2 regions of the Lysinibacillus sp. FSL K6-0057 genome follow, and region 2 is predicted to be linked to the other one. Evidence: a T-box and tRNA genes for the amino acid it is inferred to sense, from the RefSeq annotation. Region 2 holds a T-box; the other holds one or more tRNA genes.

Region 1 (12,279 bases), 1.7 Mb from region 2:
ATCATCATATCATCTTAGATCCAGGTATTGGCTTTGCTAAAAATACTGCACAAAATATAGCTATGATGCAACACTTAACGGAATTAGTGGCTATGGGCTATCCGGTATTATTAGCAACATCACGTAAATCAATGATTGGTAATGTTTTAAAGCTACCTGTTGAGGAGCGTCTTGAAGGGACAAGTGCAACGGTGGCTTATGGAATTGAAAAGGGCTGTCATATGATCAGAGTTCACGATGTAAAGGAAATGGCGCGTACAACACATATGGCGGATGTATTAGTGGGTAAACGTTTGTTTAAGGAGGAAGCTTGATGGATTATATTCATTTAAAGGACATGCAGTTTTATGGCTATCATGGTGTGTTAGCCGCGGAAACGACTCTAGGTCAACGCTTCCGAGCAAATGTTTCGCTTGCAGTAGATATGACAAAAGCTGGGGAAACGGATGATCTTTCTTATACAGTTAATTATGCAGAGGTATATGCGTTATGTCGTGATATTGTAGAAGGCGAACCGTTTAAGCTTATTGAGGCTCTTGTTGTGAAAATAGCGAATGTAATTTTAGCAACCTATCCGGATAAAGTAGAGGGCGTTCGTGTAGAGCTCATTAAACCAGACCCACCCATTCATGGTTATTACAAAGAGGTCTCTGTTGAGGTAACGAGAGGTGATTTCTAATGAAGGATGTCTATTTATCTATCGGAACAAATATGGGAGAGAGATATGAAAATCTTCAGCACGCAGTAGCCCTTTTAAAGGAAAAGAAGGAAATTGAGCTAATCCGTGTTTCATCTGTTTATGAAACAGCAGCTGTAGGTTACACGGACCAGGCAGATTTTTTAAATATAGCTGTTCATCTAAAAACAGATATATCGTCTACTGAGATGTTGAAGATTTGCCAAGCAATCGAACAGGAATTAGGGCGTGTAAGAGAATTCCGCTGGGGCCCACGGGTTATTGACCTTGACATTTTACTTTACAATCAAGAGAATATTGAAACGGAGAACTTAATTGTTCCTCATCCAAGAATGTATGAGCGAGCATTCGTCCTAGTACCACTTGTAGAGATTACACCATCACCACTGGATGAACAGCTACAACAAGCGCATGTTCTGTTACAGCAAATGGATTGTGAAAAGGAAGGCGTGATCTTCTGGAAACTTTTTAATGAACCTTCAACGGTGAATTAAGTAATGGTGTAGGAATGAATTATCAGCGTATAGCATTAACGATAGCTAGAGAAAAATAGGTAAAGCCTATAGAGGAGGAAGAAAAACGTTGGGTCAGTCAACAGAGAAGCCATTTCAAATTGGCGATATTGTCATGGACAATCGAGTAGTATTAGCGCCAATGGCTGGGATTTGTAACTCTGCTTTCCGATTAACGGTTAAGGAGTTTGGTGCAGGTCTCGTATACGCTGAAATGATTAGTGATAAGGGCATTGTTCAAAAAAATGAAAAAACATTAGGTATGCTTTATATCGATGAACGTGAAAATCCTCTGTCATTGCAAATCTTTGGTGGGGATAAAGCAACCTTAGTGGAAGCAGCGAAATATGTGGATGAAAATACAACTGCTGATATTATTGATATCAACATGGGATGCCCTGTTAATAAAATCATAAAATGTGAAGCGGGTGCACGCTTGCTACTTAATCCAGATAAAGTATATGAAATGGTAGCGGCTGTTGTGGATGCCGTCAAAAAACCAGTTAGCGTAAAAATGCGTATTGGCTGGGACGAAGAGCATATTTTTGCAATTGAAAATGCCCAAGCTGTGGAGCGGGCAGGTGCATCTGCAGTAGCAGTTCATGGTCGTACACGTGTACAAATGTATGAAGGTAAAGCGAACTGGGATTACATTCGTCAAGTGAAGGAAAATGTCAGCATTCCTGTGCTTGGTAATGGGGACGTGGAAACACCACAAGACGCGAAACGCATGCTTGAAACTACAGGTGTAGATGCAGTAATGATTGGACGTGCTGCTTTAGGTAATCCATGGATGATCTACCGTACGGTTCAATACCTAGAAACAGGTGAATTAAAAGAAGAACCAGGTGTACGTGAAAAAATGGATGTATGTCTATTACACTTTGAACGACTTCTTCAATTAAAAGGAGAAGGAATTGCAGTTCGGGAAATGCGTAAACATGCATCATGGTATTTAAAAGGGATTCGCGGCAATGGTAAAGCACGCAATGCTATTAACCAAACTGAAACTGCGGCAGAGCTTCGCGCATTGTTAAATGGTCTTGTACAGGAGTATGAAGAAAGCGAATCTAAATTGATTGTTCCAGAAGCCAAAGAATTAATTATATAGATACATGATGGGCATCTCTACAATTTGGTAGAGACGCCTTTTAGCTGCAACTTAAATTTTTCGAATTATTAATTATTTTGTATTAGGTTGAAAATAAACTGAAACAGATGATTACAGCACTAAAATTGTGTACAATAGAAATATTATGGACGTAAACGCGGACAATTTACTTAAGGAGTGAAACAAGTGTCAAATATAGAAGAATTAAATGATCAACTATTGGTGAGACGCCAAAAGATGACAACTATACTAGAAAACGGACAAGATCCATTTGGAAGCCGTTTTGAGCGTACACATTTATCCACAGAAGTACGTGAGCAATTTGCAGATCAAACAAAAGAGCAGCTTGAGGAAAACCTTCAAGAGGTTATTATTGCGGGCCGTATTATGACGAAACGTGGTAAAGGAAAAGCTGGATTTGCGCATATTCAGGATTTAAGTGGTCAAATTCAAATTTATGTTCGCCAAGATCATGTAGGCGAAGAAGCGTATGAATTATTTAAACAAGCTGATTTAGGAGACATCGTAGGTGTGCGCGGTAACGTATTCCGTACACAAGTGGGAGAACTTTCTGTAAAGGCTGAGGAATTCACGTTCCTGACAAAAGCGCTACGTCCTATGCCAGAGAAATTCCATGGCTTACAGGATGTTGAGCAACGTTATCGCCAACGTTACCTAGATTTAATGACAAACGAAGATAGCAAAAAAACATTTATCACTCGTTCTAAAATTATCCGTGCAATCCGTAATTATTTAGATAATGCTGGATACTTAGAAGTAGAAACACCAATGCTTCACACAATTGCTGGTGGCGCAGCTGCTCGTCCATTTATTACGCATCACAATGCACTTGATATGGAATTATATATGCGAATTGCCATCGAATTGCACTTAAAACGTTTAATCGTTGGTGGTTTAGAGAAAGTTTACGAAATCGGACGTGTGTTCCGTAATGAAGGAATTTCTACACGCCACAACCCTGAATTTACAATGATTGAACTATACGAAGCATATGCTGATTATCAAGATATCATGTCTCTAACTGAAAACCTTATTGCACATGTTGCCCAAGAAGTTCTAGGTACAACAACAGTTCAATATGGAGAAGATCAAATTAATCTTGCGGTAGGTTGGAAACGAGTTCACATGGTAGATGCTGTAAAAGAGGCAACGGGTGTAGATTTCTGGCAGCCAATGACAAAAGAACAAGCACAAGCGCTTGCTAAAGAGCATGGAGTAGAAGTGAAGGATGTTCATGAAGTAGGTCATATTATCAATGAATTCTTTGAACAGAAAGTAGAAGAGACACTTGTACAGCCTACATTCGTATTTGGTCATCCAGTAGAAATCTCACCTCTTGCGAAGAAAAATCCAGAGGACGAGCGTTTTACAGATCGCTTTGAGTTATTCATCGTTCGTCGTGAACATGCAAATGCCTTCACGGAGTTAAATGACCCAATCGACCAACGCCAACGCTTTGAAGCGCAATTAGCAGAAAAAGAAGCAGGTAATGATGAGGCACATGAAATGGACAATGATTTCATTGAAGCATTAGAATACGGTATGCCTCCAACAGGTGGTCTAGGTATCGGTATTGACCGCTTAATCATGCTACTAACAAATTCACCATCAATTCGTGATGTATTATTGTTCCCAACAATGCGTCATATTACAAAATAGTAAATTGTAGTGTAGGTTTTTCATAGAGCTATAAAAGAGCAGTAATGTATGAAGAGGAGAATTCACAAGATAAGTGAATTCTCTTCTTTTTGTTCAATGAAAAAAATTAAGTTGTTTAAACGTTGATTAAATTTAGGTTATACTTTTATAGTTCTATGTTTTTCAATACAATAAGTATAAAAAAGAAGTATTTTATTGGGGGCTTATAATGAATTACAAAATTATTAACAAACAAGTATTTGAACAGGCACAATTACGTTCTGTTTCCGATGTTCCATTTACGGAGGAAGAGCTCGAGCATGGTATGAAATTAGTCGTTGCTAAAAAAGACGAGACGCTTACCTTATATTTAGTGGAAATAGATGGCCACAAGAAATTTGAAGTTCGTTGGGATGATTCTTCTGAAATCTTCAGTGGCTGGTATTCCGCATGGGATAATTTCTTATGGTGCTTAAACATAGTCGATCCTCAAAGTAATGACATAAAATAGGGGCATCTTAGAAATAAGCAGGCGCTAAAGTACAGAAGACGTACTTTAGCGCCTGCTTATTTTAGGTTGGGATTGAAGTAACATAGATTGTAGTTACAGTTATAGTTATTATGAAGGAATAAACGGTTTTGTATGATTTGTAGTTTTTATCAAGGAAGAAGGACATCTGTAAAAGAATGATCTCTTATATAAAGTAATGATTTTGTTAGCTACAACTACCAACTTTAAGAGCTATAAAATTATTAGTATTTTAATTTTAAATGTTGAGATTTAATAGAAAGAGATGTATAGTAAAACAAATAATTAAGTAAGAAACGAGAATACGATAATTAAAACTCTCGTAAATGCAAAAAATAGCTTATAAAATCAATTTTATTAAAATAAAATAGAATTTGTGTAAAAAACACTTGCGAAGTTTTTTATAACGTGATAAATTATTACTTGTCGTTAAGACAACGCAATTAACAACATCGAGCTTCAAAAATGAATTTGAAAAAAGATGTTGACAGAAATAAATGATTATAATATAATATAAAAGTTGTCTCTGATAATTTTTGAATAACTTTTTAGAAAAAGTGTTGACAACGAAATGAAGAAATGTTATAATATAAAAGTTGCTGTCGAAAGATGGTTACGAAATGAACCTTGAAAACTGAACAAGCAAAACGTAATCAATAAAGTTTTAAGTAGCTAGCTTCGGCGAGTGAACGAAACAAAAATTTTGGACATCAAAATTGATGCCAGCAAAACAATTTGAGCTAATCAAATTTCTTTTATGGAGAGTTTGATCCTGGCTCAGGACGAACGCTGGCGGCGTGCCTAATACATGCAAGTCGAGCGAACAGAGAAGGAGCTTGCTCCTTCGACGTTAGCGGCGGACGGGTGAGTAACACGTGGGCAACCTACCCTATAGTTTGGGATAACTCCGGGAAACCGGGGCTAATACCGAATAATTTGTTTCACCTCATGGTGAAACACTGAAAGACGGTTTCGGCTGTCGCTATAGGATGGGCCCGCGGCGCATTAGCTAGTTGGTGAGGTAACGGCTCACCAAGGCGACGATGCGTAGCCGACCTGAGAGGGTGATCGGCCACACTGGGACTGAGACACGGCCCAGACTCCTACGGGAGGCAGCAGTAGGGAATCTTCCACAATGGGCGAAAGCCTGATGGAGCAACGCCGCGTGAGTGAAGAAGGATTTCGGTTCGTAAAACTCTGTTGTAAGGGAAGAACAAGTACAGTAGTAACTGGCTGTACCTTGACGGTACCTTATTAGAAAGCCACGGCTAACTACGTGCCAGCAGCCGCGGTAATACGTAGGTGGCAAGCGTTGTCCGGAATTATTGGGCGTAAAGCGCGCGCAGGTGGTTTCTTAAGTCTGATGTGAAAGCCCACGGCTCAACCGTGGAGGGTCATTGGAAACTGGGAGACTTGAGTGCAGAAGAGGATAGTGGAATTCCAAGTGTAGCGGTGAAATGCGTAGAGATTTGGAGGAACACCAGTGGCGAAGGCGACTATCTGGTCTGTAACTGACACTGAGGCGCGAAAGCGTGGGGAGCAAACAGGATTAGATACCCTGGTAGTCCACGCCGTAAACGATGAGTGCTAAGTGTTAGGGGGTTTCCGCCCCTTAGTGCTGCAGCTAACGCATTAAGCACTCCGCCTGGGGAGTACGGTCGCAAGACTGAAACTCAAAGGAATTGACGGGGGCCCGCACAAGCGGTGGAGCATGTGGTTTAATTCGAAGCAACGCGAAGAACCTTACCAGGTCTTGACATCCCGTTGACCACTGTAGAGATATAGTTTCCCCTTCGGGGGCAACGGTGACAGGTGGTGCATGGTTGTCGTCAGCTCGTGTCGTGAGATGTTGGGTTAAGTCCCGCAACGAGCGCAACCCTTGATCTTAGTTGCCATCATTTAGTTGGGCACTCTAAGGTGACTGCCGGTGACAAACCGGAGGAAGGTGGGGATGACGTCAAATCATCATGCCCCTTATGACCTGGGCTACACACGTGCTACAATGGACGATACAAACGGTTGCCAACTCGCGAGAGGGAGCTAATCCGATAAAGTCGTTCTCAGTTCGGATTGTAGGCTGCAACTCGCCTACATGAAGCCGGAATCGCTAGTAATCGCGGATCAGCATGCCGCGGTGAATACGTTCCCGGGCCTTGTACACACCGCCCGTCACACCACGAGAGTTTGTAACACCCGAAGTCGGTGAGGTAACCTTTTGGAGCCAGCCGCCGAAGGTGGGATAGATGATTGGGGTGAAGTCGTAACAAGGTAGCCGTATCGGAAGGTGCGGCTGGATCACCTCCTTTCTAAGGATTATTTCGGAATACAAACCTTGGGTTTGTAAGATTACGTTTTGCGTTCAGTTTTGAAGGTTCATTCTTCTGAATGAAATGCTTCAAAACTTGTTCTTTGAAAACTGGATAAAACGACATTGAAATTGTAACAAACACATTTATTTTTTAAGTTTTTTATAGGCTTAATAACTTGGTTAAGTTATTAAGGGCGCACGGCGAATGCCTTGGCACTAGGAGCCGAAGAAGGACGGCACTAACACCGATATGCTTCGGGGAGCTGTAAGTGAGCTTTGATCCGGAGATTTCCGAATGGGGGAACCCACTACGTTTAATCGCGTAGTATCTTGACGTGAATACATAGCGTCTTGAAGGCAGACCCAGGGAACTGAAACATCTAAGTACCTGGAGGAAGAGAAAGAAAAATCGATTCCCTGAGTAGCGGCGAGCGAAACGGGAAGAGCCCAAACCAAGAGGCTTGCCTCTTGGGGTTGTAGGACACTCAATACGGAGTTACAAAAGAGCGAGTTAGATGAAGCGACTTGGAAAGGTCCGCCAGAGCAGGTAAAAGCCCTGTAGTCGAAAGTTCGTTCCCTCCTGAGTGGATCCTGAGTACGGCGGAACACGTGAAATTCCGTCGGAATCCGGGAGGACCATCTCCCAAGGCTAAATACTACCTAGTGACCGATAGTGAACCAGTACCGTGAGGGAAAGGTGAAAAGCACCCCGGAAGGGGAGTGAAAGAGATCCTGAAACCGTGTGCCTACAAGTAGTTAGAGCCCGTTAATGGGTGATAGCGTGCCTTTTGTAGAATGAACCGGCGAGTTACGATTACGTGCGAGGTTAAGCTTTAGAAGGCGGAGCCGCAGCGAAAGCGAGTCTGAATAGGGCGAAATAGTACGTGGTCGTAGACCCGAAACCAGGTGATCTACCCATGTCCAGGGTGAAGGTGAGGTAACACTTACTGGAGGCCCGAACCCACGCACGTTGAAAAGTGCGGGGATGAGGTGTGGGTAGCGGAGAAATTCCAATCGAACTTGGAGATAGCTGGTTCTCTCCGAAATAGCTTTAGGGCTAGCCTCGTGATGAGAATACTGGAGGTAGAGCACTGTTTGGACTAGGGGGCCATCCCGGTTTACCGAATTCAGACAAACTCCGAATGCCAGATATTTATACACGGGAGTCAGACTGCGAGTGATAAGATCCGTAGTCAAAAGGGAAACAGCCCAGACCACCAGCTAAGGTCCCAAAGTAATCGTTAAGTGGAAAAGGATGTGGCGTTGCACAGACAACCAGGATGTTGGCTTAGAAGCAGCCATCATTTAAAGAGTGCGTAATAGCTCACTGGTCGAGTGACGCTGCGCCGAAAATGTATCGGGGCTAAACGATTCACCGAAGCTGTGGATTGACATCTACGATGTCAGTGGTAGGAGAGCGTTCTAAGTGCGTTGAAGTCAGACCGGAAGGACTGGTGGAGCGCTTAGAAGTGAGAATGCCGGTATGAGTAGCGAAAGACGGGTGAGAATCCCGTCCACCGTATGACTAAGGTTTCCTGAGGAAGGCTCGTCCGCTCAGGGTTAGTCGGGACCTAAGCCGAGGCCGATAGGCGTAGGCGATGGACAACAGGTTGATATTCCTGTACCACCTCCTCACCGTTTGAGAAATGGGGGGACGCAGTAGGATAGGGTAAGCGCGCTGTTGGATATGCGCGTCCAAGCAGTAAGGCGTGTGTGTAGGCAAATCCGCACACTGTAACGTTGAGCTGTGATGGCGAGTCCGTATGGACGAAGTTCCTGATTTCACACTGCCAAGAAAAGCCTCTATCGAGGTGAGAGGTGCCCGTACCGCAAACCGACACAGGTAGTCGAGGAGAGAATCCTAAGGTGTGCGAGAGAACTCTCGTTAAGGAACTCGGCAAAATGACCCCGTAACTTCGGGAGAAGGGGTGCTCTTGAGCGTGCAAGCGCATGAGAGCCGCAGTGAATAGGCCCAGGCGACTGTTTAGCAAAAACACAGGTCTCTGCAAAACCGTAAGGTGACGTATAGGGGCTGACGCCTGCCCGGTGCTGGAAGGTTAAGAGGAGTGGTTAGCGCAAGCGAAGCTGCGAATTGAAGCCCCAGTAAACGGCGGCCGTAACTATAACGGTCCTAAGGTAGCGAAATTCCTTGTCGGGTAAGTTCCGACCCGCACGAAAGGCGTAACGATCTGGGCACTGTCTCAACGAGAGACTCGGTGAAATTATAGTACCTGTGAAGATGCAGGTTACCCGCGACAGGACGGAAAGACCCCGTGGAGCTTTACTGTAGCCTGATATTGAATTTTGGTACAACTTGTACAGGATAGGTAGGAGCCAGAGATCTCGGAGCGCCAGCTTCGAAGGAGGCGTCGGTGGGATACTACCCTGGTTGTATTGAAATTCTAACCCATGCCCCTTAGCGGGGCAGGAGACAGTGTCAGGCGGACAGTTTGACTGGGGCGGTCGCCTCCTAAAAGGTAACGGAGGCGCCCAAAGGTTCCCTCAGAATGGTTGGAAATCATTCGTAGAGTGTAAAGGCACAAGGGAGCTTGACTGCGAGACCTACAAGTCGAGCAGGGTCGAAAGACGGGCTTAGTGATCCGGTGGTTCCGCATGGAAGGGCCATCGCTCAACGGATAAAAGCTACCCCGGGGATAACAGGCTTATCTCCCCCAAGAGTCCACATCGACGGGGAGGTTTGGCACCTCGATGTCGGCTCATCGCATCCTGGGGCTGTAGTCGGTCCCAAGGGTTGGGCTGTTCGCCCATTAAAGCGGTACGCGAGCTGGGTTCAGAACGTCGTGAGACAGTTCGGTCCCTATCCGTCGTGGGCGTAGGAAATTTGAGAGGAGCTGTCCTTAGTACGAGAGGACCGGGATGGACACACCGCTGGTGTACCAGTTGTCTTGCCAAAGGCATCGCTGGGTAGCTATGTGTGGACGGGATAAGTGCTGAAAGCATCTAAGCATGAAGCCCCCCTCAAGATGAGATTTCCCATTACGCAAGTAAGTAAGATCCCTCAAAGACGATGAGGTAGATAGGTTCGAGGTGGAAGTGTGGTGACACATGGAGCTGACGAATACTAATCGATCGAGGACTTAACCAAAAAAGTTTGAAACATTCAATGCATCGTTTATCCAGTTTTGAAAGAACAAGAAAGTTTTGAAAAAAGCTTGCATTTATAATGAAATATGTTATAATAAATCTTGTCTTTTAAAAAGTCTAGTGATGATGGCAAAGAGGTCACACCCGTTCCCATACCGAACACGGAAGTTAAGCTCTTTAGCGCCGATGGTAGTTGGGGGCTTCCCCCTGTGAGAGTAGGACGTCGCTAGGCATAGTACCCAGGAGGATTAGCTCAGCTGGGAGAGCATCTGCCTTACAAGCAGAGGGTCGGCGGTTCGAGCCCGTCATCCTCCACCATATGCCGGTTTAGCTCAGCAGGTAGAGCAACTGACTTGTAATCAGTAGGTCGTGGGTTCGATTCCTATAGCCGGCACCATTTTTTCGAGCCATTAGCTCAGTTGGTAGAGCATCTGACTTTTAATCAGAGGGTCGAAGGTTCGAGTCCTTCATGGCTCACCATTTTTGAAATAATAATAAGCGGGTGTGGCGGAATTGGCAGACGCACTAGACTTAGGATCTAGCGCCGCAAGGCGTGGGGGTTCGACTCCCTTCACCCGCACCATTATTTTCATTGCCAGATAAAAAACTTATGCACATGCGGAAGTAGTTCAGTGGTAGAACACCACCTTGCCAAGGTGGGGGTCGCGAGTTCGAACCTCGTCTTCCGCTCCAAATGTGCCGGGGTGGCGGAACTGGCAGACGCACAGGACTTAAAATCCTGCGGTAGGTGACTACCGTACCGGTTCGATTCCGGTCCTCGGCACCATTTTAATGCGCCCGTAGCTCAATTGGATAGAGCGTCTGACTACGGATCAGAAGGTTATGGGTTCGACTCCTGTCGGGCGCGCCAAAAGAACAACGGGAAGTAGCTCAGCTTGGTAGAGCACTTGGTTTGGGACCAAGGGGTCGCAGGTTCGAATCCTGTCTTCCCGACCATTTCCTATAAATTATGGGGCCTTAGCTCAGCTGGGAGAGCGCCTGCCTTGCACGCAGGAGGTCAGCGGTTCGATCCCGCTAGGCTCCACCAAGTCAATTTATGAACCTTGAAAACTGAACAAGCAAAACGTAATCAATAAAGTTTTAAGTAGCTAGCTTCGGCGAGTGAACGAAACAAAAATTTTGGACATCAAAATTGATGCCAGCAAAACAATTTGAGCTAATCAAATTTCTTTTATGGAGAGTTTGATCCTGGCTCAGGACGAACGTTAGCGGCGGACGGGTGAGTAACACGTGGGCAACCTACCCTATAGTTTGGGATAACTCCGGGAAACCGGGGCTAATACCGAATAATTTGTTTCACCTCATGGTGAAACACTGAAAGACGGTTTCGGCTGTCGCTATAGGATGGGCCCGCGGCGCATTAGCTAGTTGGTGAGGTAACGGCTCACCAAGGCGACGATGCGTAGCCGACCTGAGAGGGTGATCGGCCACACTGGGACTGAGACACGGCCCAGACTCCTACGGGAGGCAGCAGTAGGGAATCTTCCACAATGGGCGAAAGCCTGATGGAGCAACGCCGCGTGAGTGAAGAAGGATTTCGGTTCGTAAAACTCTGTTGTAAGGGAAGAACAAGTACAGTAGTAACTGGCTGTACCTTGACGGTACCTTATTAGAAAGCCACGGCTAACTACGTGCCAGCAGCCGCGGTAATACGTAGGTGGCAAGCGTTGTCCGGAATTATTGGGCGTAAAGCGCGCGCAGGTGGTTTCTTAAGTCTGATGTGAAAGCCCACGGCTCAACCGTGGAGGGTCATTGGAAACTGGGAGACTTGAGTGCAGAAGAGGATAGTGGAATTCCAAGTGTAGCGGTGAAATGCGTAGAGATTTGGAGGAACACCAGTGGCGAAGGCGACTATCTGGTCTGTAACTGACACTGAGGCGCGAAAGCGTGGGGAGCAAACAGGATTAGATACCCTGGTAGTCCACGCCGTAAACGATGAGTGCTAAGTGTTAGGGGGTTTCCGCCCCTTAGTGCTGCAGCTAACGCATTAAGCACTCCGCCTGGGGAGTACGGTCGCAAGACTGAAACTCAAAGGAATTGACGGGGGCCCGCACAAGCGGTGGAGCATGTGGTTTAATTCGAAGCAACGCGAAGAACCTTACCAGGTCTTGACATCCCGTTGACCACTGTAGAGATATAGTTTCCCCTTCGGGGGCAACGGTGACAGGTGGTGCATGGTTGTCGTCAGCTCGTGTCGTGAGATGTTGGGTTAAGTCCCGCAACGAGCGCAACCCTTGATCTTAGTTGCCATCATTTAGTTGGGCACTCTAAGGTGACTGCCGGTGACAAACCGGAGGAAGGTGGGGATGACGTCAAATCATCATGCCCCTTATGACC
Region 2 (12,279 bases):
GTAATGAGAAACTCAGCTGTTAGATTTTCTTCTTCCAGATAAGCAATAATGGTGAATTGTTTTAAAATCGGTGCTAATGAAGCAAATGCCTTTTCACCAGTAATGCAATATCCTCCTGGTACCTTTTTAGCGATTGTACCAGGTAAACTCCCTCGAGAAATATTCCCCTTTCCACGTTCACTGTTAATAATATTCAAAAGAGAACCTTCCTCAACTGCTTTTCGGCATAATTCTGCAAAGATAGGCTCTGGCCATGTTTTCGCCTCACGAACATTCAAAAACGTCAATAAGTGCCAGCCAACAGATAATGCAGTAGACGCATCACCTTTAGCTAATTGTTCTTGGACTAATAACAATTCGTATAGAGAAATTTCTTCTCCACCGTATTTTAAAGGCACTGTTAATCGAAAATAGCCTGCATCTTCTAAAATCTTAAAATGCTCAAACGGAAATTCTCCACTCTCATCATATCGATTAGCTGTATTCTCAATTTGTTTCGCTAAATTCTGAGCATATTGAACAAGCCTTTGCTCTCGTTCATTTCGAATAAAAATATCAATCATTCCTGAGTCACCTTACTTTTAGCAAAACGATTCAGCGGCTTTTTCAATCCTAAATGCTCTCTTAACGTTGTGCCTGTATAATCTTTACGATAAATACCTCGCTCCTGCAAAATCGGTACAACCTTGTCAACAAAATCCTCTAAATCGCGTGGTAATAACGGAAACTGTAGCATAAAGCCATCTGCTGCTTGCTCTAATATCCAACGCTCCATCTCATCTGCTATTTGTGTTGGTGTTCCGACAAAAGCATCGCGCTTTGCAGGTCCAAAAAGGCGTGCATACAAATCGCCAACTTTTAAATTTTCCTTTTTAATAATCTCTAAGTGTTCATAAAAGTGACTTTGAATACTATTAACTTCTGGGAATTCCACTTCGATAGCAGGTGTATCGAGGGAGTACTTTGAAAAGTCAACATTTCCCATGTACCCAGAAACAAATTTTAAGCTTTCGTATGGATCAATCAATGCCTGTAACTCATTAAATTTATGAACTGCCTCCTCCTCTGTATCACCCACTATTGGGGAAATTCCTTGTAAAACAAGAAGTTCCTCCTCCTTACGTCCAAATGGAATAAGCTGTGCCTTTAGTTGACGGTAGTGTTCTTTCGATTTTTCAATATCATCCCAATGGACAAATACAACTTCCGCTGTACGTGCAGCTAATTGTTGGCCTGGTTTAGATGCACCAGCCTCTACAATTACAGGCTGCCCCTGTACAGAACGAGCAATATTTAATGGACCTTTAACAGATAAATAGTTTCCCTTAAATGATGTTTCATGCACTTTATGACGATCATAAAATCGATTATTATCTCGGTCATAAAGAAAAGCGTCGTCTTCCCATGAATCCCATAATGATTGAACAACATCGATAAATTCCTCTGCACGTTCATAGCGATGGTCATGCTCCCAATGCTTATCGCGACTAAAATTTAAAGCCGTTTCCCCTGTGGCATCTGCTGTGGTTACTAAATTCCAAGCAACCCTCCCATTGCTTATATGATCGATAGACATTAACTGTCTTGCTAGCACATATGGCTCACTGTATGTCGTTGAAGCAGTTGCACCCAGTCCAATTTTAGTTGTTGCCGCCGCTAAAGCCGTAATTTGAATTAATGGATCAAAGCGATTTAAAATATGTGGGTGTGACTCATGATTAATGGCTAAACTGTCAGCAACAAAAGCTATATCAAATTTTCCTTTTTCCGCAATCTGCGCTACTTTTTGTAATGCTTGAATATCGATGCTTGCATTTGCTTGGGCAGATGGGTGCCTCCATGCAGCCACATGCATACCTGCTCCAATTAAATATAAGGCCAGTTTTATTTCTTTTTTCTTAGTCATTATGATTCTCCTCCCTAATATGAATAGAAATCCTTCCATGTTGCTAATTCATCTAGCGGCATCTCCACTGGAATATAATTGCCATTTGATACTTCTTTAATAAATTTCCCCGTTTCATCGCGCTGGTAAATTTCCACTATTTTCTTCAATGTGTCATTATTTTTATCTTCTGCCTTTGCCACGATAACATTAATAAATGGTTTAGCTGTTTTACTCTCATGAATGATGGCATCTTTCAATATAAGACCAGCTTCTACAGCAACACCATTATTAATAATGGCAAAATCAGCATCCTCCATCACACGTGGCGTTGTTGCACCATCAACAGGCAAAATTGTTAAGTTTTTGGGATTACCTTTAATTCGATCTTCTCCACCGTTACCATCAAAAGTGTCCGTTACGGTTAGTAGTCCATGCTCCTGAAGCAGCAGCAAAGCTCTACCCCAGTTGGAAGGATCATTTGGCACGGCAATTTTTGCGCCTTCTTTTATATCATCTAGCGATTTATATTTGTTTGAATATAAGCCAATTGGTGCCATTATCGTTGTGCCAATTGCCTGTAAATCCGAGTTATTGTTCGTATTAAATAAATTTAAATACGCAACATGTTGAAAAGCATTAATATCGACTTCTCCCTCCGCCAATGCCTGATTCGGGTCATATTGCGCAGAGAATGTTACTAATTCAAGGTTAATGCCCTCCTTACTAGCCTGTTCCTTTACATACTCCCATGTTTTCAATTCTGAGCTACGGATACCGACCTTCACAGTATCTTTTTCATCTGCTTCTGCACATGCTGCTAGTAAAAATAATAATGTAAAAAGTCCTATTACATATTTCAGCTTTTTCATGTTCACATTCTCCCTTAAGACACCCTACGTATTTTTCGTTCAAGACTATTACCAATGCTTTGAATAACCTGTACAAGTGCAACTAAAATGACCACTGTAACTAATATCGTCGTATTATCAAAACGTTGATATCCGTAAGTAATAGCAACATCACCTAAACCACCGCCTCCAACAGCTCCTGCCATAGCCGTCGCACCAATAAGTCCAATCGTTGCAGTCGTGACGCTTAAAATTAAGGATGGAAAGGCTTCAGGCAACAAAAACTTTCGAATAATTTGAAATGGAGAAGCTCCCATTGCTTTGGCTGCTTCAATAATGCCCTCATCCACCTCTAATAATGAATTTTCTATTAATCTTGAAATATATGGTCCAATATGCAAGACTAACGGCACAATGGCAGCAGTTGTACCAATAGCGGTGCCAACGAGTAATCTTGTGAATGGAATGATTGCAACAAGTAAAATAATGAATGGAATGGAACGCAATGTATTGACGATCGGATTGACAATCGAGAAGATTAATTTATTTTCAAGAATATGTCCTTTTCTCGTCACAACTAAGATGATCCCTAAAATAAAGCCTAAAATGGCACCAAAAAATAAAGAAAGGCTAACCATGTACAGCGTATCTAGAACCGCGTTGATAATAATTTGTGTGCTCACTTTCACGTGCAACAACCTCCTCTATTTGAATATTTTTAGCCTGAATAAATAGAAATGCTTTTTGTATATCTTTTTCAGAACCAACGAGCTCCACGATTAAATGGCCGAATGGGATTCCTTGTAACTCAGTGATATTGCCAAATAAAACATTGACATCTACAGCAAACTTCTTAGCTACCTGTGAGACAATCGGCTGTCCGACGTCTACTCCTATGAATTTTAAATTGTAAATTTTTTTAGAGGCATCTATACTTTTTAACTGTTCATAAACAGAAGATGGGATTTCGTCCCGAACAACTGATTGGACAAAATTTTTAGTTGTCTCTTCTCTTGGTGTAGAAAAAATTTCAAGTACATTACCTGTTTCAATGATTCTTCCATTTTCCATGACAGCTACACGATTACAAATATCCCGGATAACTTCCATTTCATGCGTAATCATCAAAATCGTAATACCATACTCTATATTGACCTTCTTTAGTAAAGCTAAAATCGATTTGGTCGTTTGTGGGTCGAGAGCCGAAGTTGCTTCATCACATAAAAGGATAGTTGGTTTTGTCACTAGTGCTCTAGCAATGCCGACTCTTTGTTTCTGCCCGCCTGATAGCTCGTCAATATAACGATCAGTTTTATCCGCTAAGCCAACAAATGCTAAAGCCTCTTTTACTTGACCTTCCAAATTCGATTTTTTTACGCCACTTATGATTAAAGGCATTGCCACATTTTCAAATACAGTTTTAGAATGAAGAAGATTAAAGTGTTGAAAAATCATACCGATTTTTTTCTTCTCCTCTCGAAGCTGCTTTTTAGTGAGCGTAGTTAATTCTTTGCCATTCACAAGTACTCGTCCAGAAGTTGGCTCCTCCAGTAAATTTACTGTGCGAATCAGTGTACTCTTACCAGCACCACTAAAGCCGATAACACCAAAAATATCCCCCTTCTGAATCGTTAAATTGATATGATTTAGGGCCGTTACAGTCGAAGTACCGACCTGGAATTCTTTTGTCGTTTCAATAAACTCAATCATGCACGTCTACCTCCTTAGCATTTATGTTGATTGCAAAGCTTTAAAATGCTGGGACAACAGCACCCTTATACTGATCTTCAAAGAAAGAACGCGCCTTTTCACTTGTTAACCACTTAACAACTGTCTGTATAGCTGGATCATCCTTTTTTTCATTTGTCGATGCTATTATATTGACATAGGGTGATTCAGAATCTTCTATAATGAGGGCATCCTTCACAGGATTATAGCCCCCTTCTAAGGCATAATTTGTATTAATAGCAGATGCTTCGACATCATCTAATGAACGAACAAGTAATGGAGAATCAACACCTATAAATTGAATACTCTTCTCATTTTTCGTAATATCTTCGACTGTATAATCACTTTTCTTGGTTTTATCTAATTCAATCAAGCCATTATTTTGAAAAAGTAATAACGCTCGTGAAAAATTGACAACATCATTAGGTACAGCAACCTTTGCATTTTGTGGCAAATCATTAATTTTTTTTATTTTCTTCGAATACACACCAAATGGTTCAATATGAATTCCTTTTACACTGACTAAATCTAAATGACTTTCTTTATTCGTCTGTTCTAAAAACGGAACATGTTGAAAATAGTTAAAATCCAGCTCGCCATCTGCCGTTTGTTGGTTCGTTTGAACAGCATCTTTTATTATGGTAATGTCTAGTTTCACTCCATCCGTTTCAAGATCTTTTGCTAAATACTCCAATACTTCCGCATGAGGAACACTGGCAGCTCCTACTTTTAATGTTACAATGTCCTCTTTACTAGCCTCTCCTTTGTTTGTGCAACCAGCCAACAAGCCTATTACCAATGCACCGATAAGCAATTTCAAACCTAATCTCATCACATTTCCTCCTTAGTAAATAAATTTACTTGGTTTAATTTAAAACAAATCTTATCTATTTACTCAGAATTGGTCAATGCCTCTTTTATTCTATTTATTAAAAAATTCAGAAAACGAAGAGGAGAAATACATGTTTTTTCTCGAAAATCCCTTAAATTCATTTAAAAATACAAAAATTCCATTTACAGATAGAATATTTTTAGACCATTGATAGAAAATTTCTATTAATAAACAAAAAACTCTGAGTGGTTGTTAGCCACTCAGAGTTTTTACAATTCGTTTAATACATCTTCAACAAATGCCCATTCTTCATCAGTTTCAATTGGTAATAATTCTTCTATAGAACCGTCATTTCCAGACAGATATTGAGCCGCAAAAATATCTCGTTCCCCCATAGGTTCATCCGTCGCTGGTACATACAAAACATACGATTTACCGAATTGCTCAGATGAAAACGTATGAATGACTTCACAAACTTGATCTTTCCCTTCTTCGTCCGTCACCGTAATTAGCTGTGGCTCTTCCTCAAATTCATCAAGTAGTGTTAACACCACTTCATTAATCATTTCCCATTCTGTATCTGTTTCAACAGGCTGTAAATTGGTCATCTCACCTGTATTATCATCGTAATCAAAAGTCATCGCTGAAAGGTCCCCTGGGATTTCTTGACCTTTTTCATCTACAAGAGAAAATAACACATAAGACTTGTCCTCTGCATCAAATGTAAAGACCACACGACACTGCTGTTCCTTTCCATCTTTTCCGATAATCATAAATTCTTGCGTTTCTTCATTCATACGGTTTCCTCCTTTTTGACAATTTGATGTCAATTATTAAAAAGTTTTTTATTTAGTGGGGTTAAGGCACTTTTTGATTAGGTTCTTCTATTTTCGAGCGGAGCTTCTCTACTTTTGAGCGGGTCCACCCTCCTTAGGAGCGCTTCTTACCTACTTTTGAGCGGGTCGCCCCATCTTAGGAGCGCTTCTTCCTTACTTTTGAGCGGGTCCACCCTCCTTAGGAGCGCTTCTTCTCTACTTCTGAGCGGGTCCACCCTCCTTAGGAGCGCTTCTTCCCTACTTTTGAGCGGGTCGCCCCATCTTAGGAGCACTTCTTACCTACTTCTGAGCGGGTCGCCCCATCTTAGGAGCGCTTCTTCTCTACTTTTGAGCGGGTCCACCCTCCTTAGGAGCGCTTCTTCTCTACTTTTGAGCGGGTCCCCTCATTTTAGGAGCACTTCTTCCCTATTTTTGAGCGGGTCGCCCCATCTTAGGAGCACTTCTTCCCTACTTCTGAGCGGGTCGCCCCACCTTAGGAGCGCTTCTTACTTACTTTTGAGCGGGTCGCCCCATCTTAGGAGCGCTTCTTCTTTACTTTTGAGCGGGTCGCCCCATCTTAGGAGCGCTTCTTCTCTTCTTTTGAGCGGGTCCACCCTCCTTAAGAGCGCTTCTTCTCTACTTCTGAGCGGGTTCTCACATTTTAGGAGCGCTTCTTCTCTATTTTTGAGCGGATCACCCCATCTTAGGAACGCTTCTTCTCTATTTTTGAGCGGGTCGCCTCATCTTAGGAGCGCTTCTTACCTACTTTTGAGCGGGTCCACCCTCCTTAGGAGCGCTTCTTCCCTACTTTTGAGCGGGTCGCCCCACCTTAGGAGCGCTTCTTACCTACTTTTGAGCGGGTCCACCCTCCTTAGGAGCACTTCTTCTCTACTTCTGAGTGGGTCCACTCATTTTAGGAGCACTTCTTCCCTACTTCTGAGCGGGTTCTCCTATTTTTGGAGCACTTCTTCCCTACTTCTGAGCGGGTCCACCCTCCTTAGGAGCACTTCTTACCTACTTTTGAACGGATTCTCACATTTTAGGAGCACTTCTTCTCTACTTCTGAGCGGGTCGCCTCATTTTAAGAGCAATCCTCATCATTTGTGGATCAAAATTCACATATCTTCGAGCATTCACTCCTTAATTTAACAATCCTTGTACAAAGAAGAGTGTCAATAAAAAAGGAACAAGGACTGCAAGCTGCGATCCTTGTTCCTAGCTTTGAAGTTAGAAGATTATTCTTCGTTTTCATCCTCTAATGCATTTAAAACGTCCTCAACCATATCCCACTCTGCTTCAGTTTCGATTGGTGTTAATTCACCATCTTCACCATTTTCAGATGGTACGAATGAAGATACAAAGATTTCAACTGAACCATCTTCATCTTCCTCTGCACCTACCATTGAGTAAAACACATATGATTTGCCAAACTCTGGAGATTCATGAACGTGAATCACTTCACAAAGCTGCTCGTTTCCGTTTTCGTCAATCACTGTAATGTGTTGAACATGTAGTTCTTCTTCATGGTTATGCTCGTGTGTCATGCCTAAGTCACCTCATCAATTAATTTTTGCTATCTAAGTAGCCTTGTAAAATCATCACAGCTGCCATTTTATCAATGACCTGCTTGCGCTTTTTGCGACTCACGTCCGCTTCAATCAGCATGCGTTCTGCAGCCATCGTCGTTAAACGTTCATCCCATAACTTAACCGGTAGTGAAAATGTTTCTTCCAACAACTTTTTATAGTTCTCGGATGCTTCACCACGCGGTCCTACCGTATTATTCATGTTTTTTGGGTATCCTACAACAAATTCTGTTATAGTATATTCCTTTACTAGCTCGGCGATGCGGTCAATGCCGAACTCTCCGTTAGCCTCATCAATTTTTACGGTTTCAATACCTTGAGCAGTCCACCCCAGTGCATCACTTACTGCCACACCAACAGTTTTCGACCCAACGTCTAATCCCATAATTCTCATTTCTAGTCCTCGTTATTCTTTTTGATATAAAATTTAACAAGCTCCTCTAGAATTTCGTCACGCTCAAGCTTGCGAATTAAATTACGAGCATCCTGATGGCGAGGAATATACGCCGGATCACCAGAAAGTAAGTAACCAACAATCTGATTGATAGGATTATATCCCTTTTCCTCTAATGAAGAATGTACTTTCAACATTACCTGCTTGACTTCCTGTTCCATTGATTCTTCTGGAAAATTAAATTTCATCGTTTGATCAAATGAACTCATGACCAGCACCTCGCTTTCAGAAATAAGGAGATGTGCAAACACGCTCATCTCCAATTTCTCTTTATTATAACATGTTTTGGTGAATTAATTAAATGGATTTAATATAATCATACACAGAAAGTAGTGCTTCATCAAGTTTTGATGCATCTTTTGCACCTGCCATCGCCATATCTGGACGACCGCCACCTTTACCACCGCATGCTTCTGCAACCATTTTCACAATATTCCCCGCATGGTAATTGCCACCAACTAATTCTTTTGAAACACCAGCACATAACATGACTTTTTCGCCATCAACTGCTCCAAGAACAATGACTGCTTTTGGCATTTTCACTTTCAAGTCATCCATCATTTGACGAAGTTGATTGTTATCCTTCGCTTCCACTTTTGTAGAAAGAACTGTCACATCTCCAATTATTTGAGCGGCATCTACAATTGCTCCTGCTTGTGCATTGGCGATTTTTTGAGATAAAGCTTCGTTTTCACGTTGCAATTCTTTATAGTCGGCTTGTAATGCCTGTACTTTTGTGACAATATCTTTAGCATTTGCTTTTAATAATGCTGCTGCATCATTTAATAATGCTTCTTCTTCTTTTACTGCTTCATAAGCAACTTTACCTGTAACAGCTTCAATACGACGAGTACCTGCACCGATACCACCTTCTGAAACAATTTTGAAGAAGCCAATTTCAGAAGAGCGTTTAACATGGATACCACCACATAGCTCAATAGAATAATCTCCAATTGATACTACACGTACAACATCTCCATATTTTTCACCGAACAAGGCCATGGCACCCATTGCTTTTGCTTCATCAATGCCTTTTTCTTCAATAACGACCTCTATATCATCCCACACTTTTTCATTTACAATACGTTCAATTTGTTGTAATTCTTCTTTTGTAACTTGACCAAAGTGAGAGAAGTCAAAGCGTAAACGGTCAGGGCCTACATATGATCCAGCTTGGTTCACATGATCGCCTAGCACATCTTTTAATGCACGTTGCATAATATGTGTCGCTGTATGGTTTTTAATGATTAAATTACGATCATCACGATTGACCACTGCTTGCACTGCATCTTCCACATGCATTTCACCAGATTCAACTACTACTGTATGAAGCGGTTGACCATTCGGTGCTTTTTGAACATCTTTTACAATAGCCGTAAAACTATCATTTGAAATTGTACCACTATCGGCAATTTGGCCACCCATTTCAGTGTAGAATGGTGTCTTCGCTAAAATAACCAATGCTTCTTGACCTTCTGAAGCGACTTTTGCTACTTGACCATTGACGATCATTGCAGCGATTTCAGTACTAGCTGTTAACGTATCATAGCCAACAAATTCACTTGCAACCGTTAAGTTTGCTAATACTTCATTCTGTACTTGCATCGAGTCAACATCTTGACGAGCAGCACGCGCACGTTCACGTTGTTCTTCCATCGCTGCTTCAAAACCTTCATGATCTACTTTCATGCCGACTTCTTCTGCATATTCTTCCGTTAACTCGATTGGGAATCCATAAGTATCATATAAACGGAAAGCATCTGCTCCTGGAATATAATCATGACCAGCTGCTTTTTGAGATTCCACTACTTCATTAAAGATAGCCAAACCACCGTCTAATGTTTCATGGAAACGAATTTCTTCATTTTTAATGACACGTTGAATAAATTCGCATTTCTCCGTAACTTCTGGATAGAAGTCTTCCATAATTTTACCCACAGTTGGTACAAGTTCAAACATAAATGGTTTTTCAATACCAATTTGCTTAGCATAACGAACAGCACGACGTAGTAAGCGACGTAATACATAGCCACGGCCTTCGTTTGATGGCAGGGCACCATCGCCTATAGCAAATGCTACTGTACGGATATGGTCTGCAATCACTTTAAATGGTGTATTAATATCTTCTTCTGAGCCAAAGATTTCATTTAAATCTACTTCACCAGGACGCTTATATTTACGGTTGGCAAATTCCTCGATTTTTTCAATGATTGGCATAAATAAATCTGTATCAAAGTTCGTTGGTACATTTTGAACGACTGATACAATACGCTCTAAGCCCATACCTGTATCAATATTTTGCTTTGGTAGTGGCGTGTAAGTGCCATCAGGATTATGGTTGAATTGAGAGAACACAAGGTTCCAAATTTCAAGATAACGCTCGTTTTCCCCACCTGGATACATTTCAGGATCATTATCATCTGAGCCGTATTCTACACCACGATCATAAAAAATCTCTGAGTTAGGACCAGATGGACCTTCTCCAATATCCCAGAAATTTCCTTCCAAACGAATTAAACGTTCTTCTGGAATACCAATTTCCTGATGCCAAACATCATATGCTTCCTGATCTTCTGGGTGAATCGTAATAGATAATAACGCTGGATCAAAGCCCATCCATTTTTTATCCGTTAAAAACTCCCAAGCGTAATGAATCGCTTCTTTTTTGAAGTAGTCACCAATAGAGAAGTTTCCTAACATTTCAAAGAACGTATGGTGACGAGCTGTTTTCCCAACATTCTCAATATCGTTGGTACGGATTGATTTTTGTGCATTTGTAATACGTGGATTATCAGGAATGATACGCCCATCGAAATATGGTTTCAATGTTGCAACACCTGAGTTGATCCAAAGGAGTGATGGGTCATTTATCGGCACAAGTGGTGCTGATGGCTCATGATGGTGCCCCTTTTCTTTAAAAAATTCCAAATACATACGGCGAATATCTACTGCTTTCATTGGATAAATTCCTCCTATTTAATATTGTAAAATCACGATACGAATCCTGCGATTTACCGAAGAAAATAAAAAAAGCCCTCATCCCCAAAAAAGGGACGAGGACTTGTCATTAGTCTCGCGGTACCACCCTAGTTGTAAGTAAAAATTCTTACTTACCTCTTTAGCACTTGTAACGTCAGTGAACGGCAGGGATTAGCTGCACTCTGGAGTAGCTTTCGGCATTTGCTGCTGTGAGGATTTTTTCAGCCTAGAAATCCCTTTCTTGTACACAGACAAATACGTACTTTTTCCATCATCGTTTTTACTTTTTCTATCAAAAATTATAAAAAAAATCTATTGCGCTGTCAATTAGTACTAGTGTGACTAACACGAACTAAGCAATCATTTTTTTGAAATATACCCACATACCCCACGTAAAAATGACTAAAAAGGCACTGATCGCAATAGTTGTATAGGGTGAATCTTGATAAGGTAAAGGTACATTCATACCAAAAAAGCTAGTAATTACAGATAGCGGCAACATAATTGTCGAAATGACCGTTAATAAATTCAGCTTTTCAATAGATTTACCACTGATTATTGAAAAATACGTATCAAGCGTACTGTTAACTAAATCACGATAAGTCTCTGTGGAGTCGACAATTCGTTCTAGATGGTCATTCAAATCTTTATAGAATGGAATATTTTCTTCTTGAATATCAAATTTCCACTGGCCATTGATTGTTGAAAAAATTCTTCTTTGTGGCATAATGGCCTGACGAATTAAAATAATTGTCCGCTTCAGTGCAAGAAATTCCTCTGTCACCACTTTTGGTTGATAATCATAAATTTCTTCTTCCAGTTCATCTATACGTGCTCGAATTCGTTCTAATACCGGGAAGTATTCGTCTGTAATCCCGTCAATAATGGTATGCAATAAAAAATCAGTACCCTTTTCCAAATATTTTGGACTATTGATACAAACATTCTCCATGTTGCCTAGCCATTGCAACTTTTGTTTATGCACAGTTACAATATAGTTTGGTCCCATAAAAATATTTAACTCCACTGTTGTAATTTCATTATTACTTTTCTCATTATAGATTGGTGCATGGAGCACAAAAAATTTATAATCACCATAACTATCCATTTTCGGACGTGAGCCCTCATGTAAGCAATCTTCCACTGCTA

What was found. A T-box is a leader RNA that pairs with one kind of tRNA and senses whether it is charged. The one in region 2 lies ahead of alaS (alanine--tRNA ligase), so its partner is inferred to be a tRNA-Ala.
Region 1: it encodes a tRNA-Ala, which carries the amino acid that the T-box ahead of alaS (alanine--tRNA ligase) is inferred to sense. The anticodon was not compared.

The regions. Positions count from the first base shown of each region.
Region 1 is NZ_CP152047.1:108,468-120,746, forward strand. Features, by position in the region: gene folP (dihydropteroate synthase) at 1-314, shown strand, start outside; gene folB (dihydroneopterin aldolase) at 314-679, shown strand; gene folK (2-amino-4-hydroxy-6-hydroxymethyldihydropteridine diphosphokinase) at 679-1,191, shown strand; gene dusB (tRNA dihydrouridine synthase DusB) at 1,280-2,320, shown strand; gene lysS (lysine--tRNA ligase) at 2,498-4,000, shown strand; gene MHB40_RS00545 (hypothetical protein) at 4,209-4,490, shown strand; rRNA gene MHB40_RS00550 (16S ribosomal RNA) at 5,263-6,814, shown strand; rRNA gene MHB40_RS00555 (23S ribosomal RNA) at 6,995-9,922, shown strand; rRNA gene rrf (5S ribosomal RNA) at 10,038-10,153, shown strand; tRNA gene MHB40_RS00565 (tRNA-Val) at 10,164-10,239, shown strand; tRNA gene MHB40_RS00570 (tRNA-Thr) at 10,243-10,318, shown strand; tRNA gene MHB40_RS00575 (tRNA-Lys) at 10,326-10,401, shown strand; tRNA gene MHB40_RS00580 (tRNA-Leu) at 10,420-10,504, shown strand; tRNA gene MHB40_RS00585 (tRNA-Gly) at 10,540-10,614, shown strand; tRNA gene MHB40_RS00590 (tRNA-Leu) at 10,620-10,708, shown strand; tRNA gene MHB40_RS00595 (tRNA-Arg) at 10,716-10,792, shown strand; tRNA gene MHB40_RS00600 (tRNA-Pro) at 10,802-10,878, shown strand; tRNA gene MHB40_RS00605 (tRNA-Ala) at 10,894-10,969, shown strand; rRNA gene MHB40_RS00610 (16S ribosomal RNA) at 11,113-12,279, shown strand, end outside.
Region 2 is NZ_CP152047.1:3,425,116-3,437,394, forward strand. Features, by position in the region: gene MHB40_RS17110 (acyl-CoA dehydrogenase family protein) at 1-563, opposite strand, end outside; gene MHB40_RS17115 (LLM class flavin-dependent oxidoreductase) at 560-1,906, opposite strand; gene MHB40_RS17120 (MetQ/NlpA family ABC transporter substrate-binding protein) at 1,921-2,757, opposite strand; gene MHB40_RS17125 (methionine ABC transporter permease) at 2,772-3,374, opposite strand; gene MHB40_RS17130 (methionine ABC transporter ATP-binding protein) at 3,367-4,446, opposite strand; gene MHB40_RS17135 (MetQ/NlpA family ABC transporter substrate-binding protein) at 4,487-5,296, opposite strand; gene MHB40_RS17140 (DUF1292 domain-containing protein) at 5,566-6,093, opposite strand; gene MHB40_RS17145 (DUF1292 domain-containing protein) at 7,347-7,655, opposite strand; gene ruvX (Holliday junction resolvase RuvX) at 7,675-8,091, opposite strand; gene MHB40_RS17155 (IreB family regulatory phosphoprotein) at 8,094-8,360, opposite strand; gene alaS (alanine--tRNA ligase) at 8,449-11,109, opposite strand; T-box leader at 11,198-11,414, opposite strand; gene corA (magnesium/cobalt transporter CorA) at 11,483-12,279, opposite strand, start outside.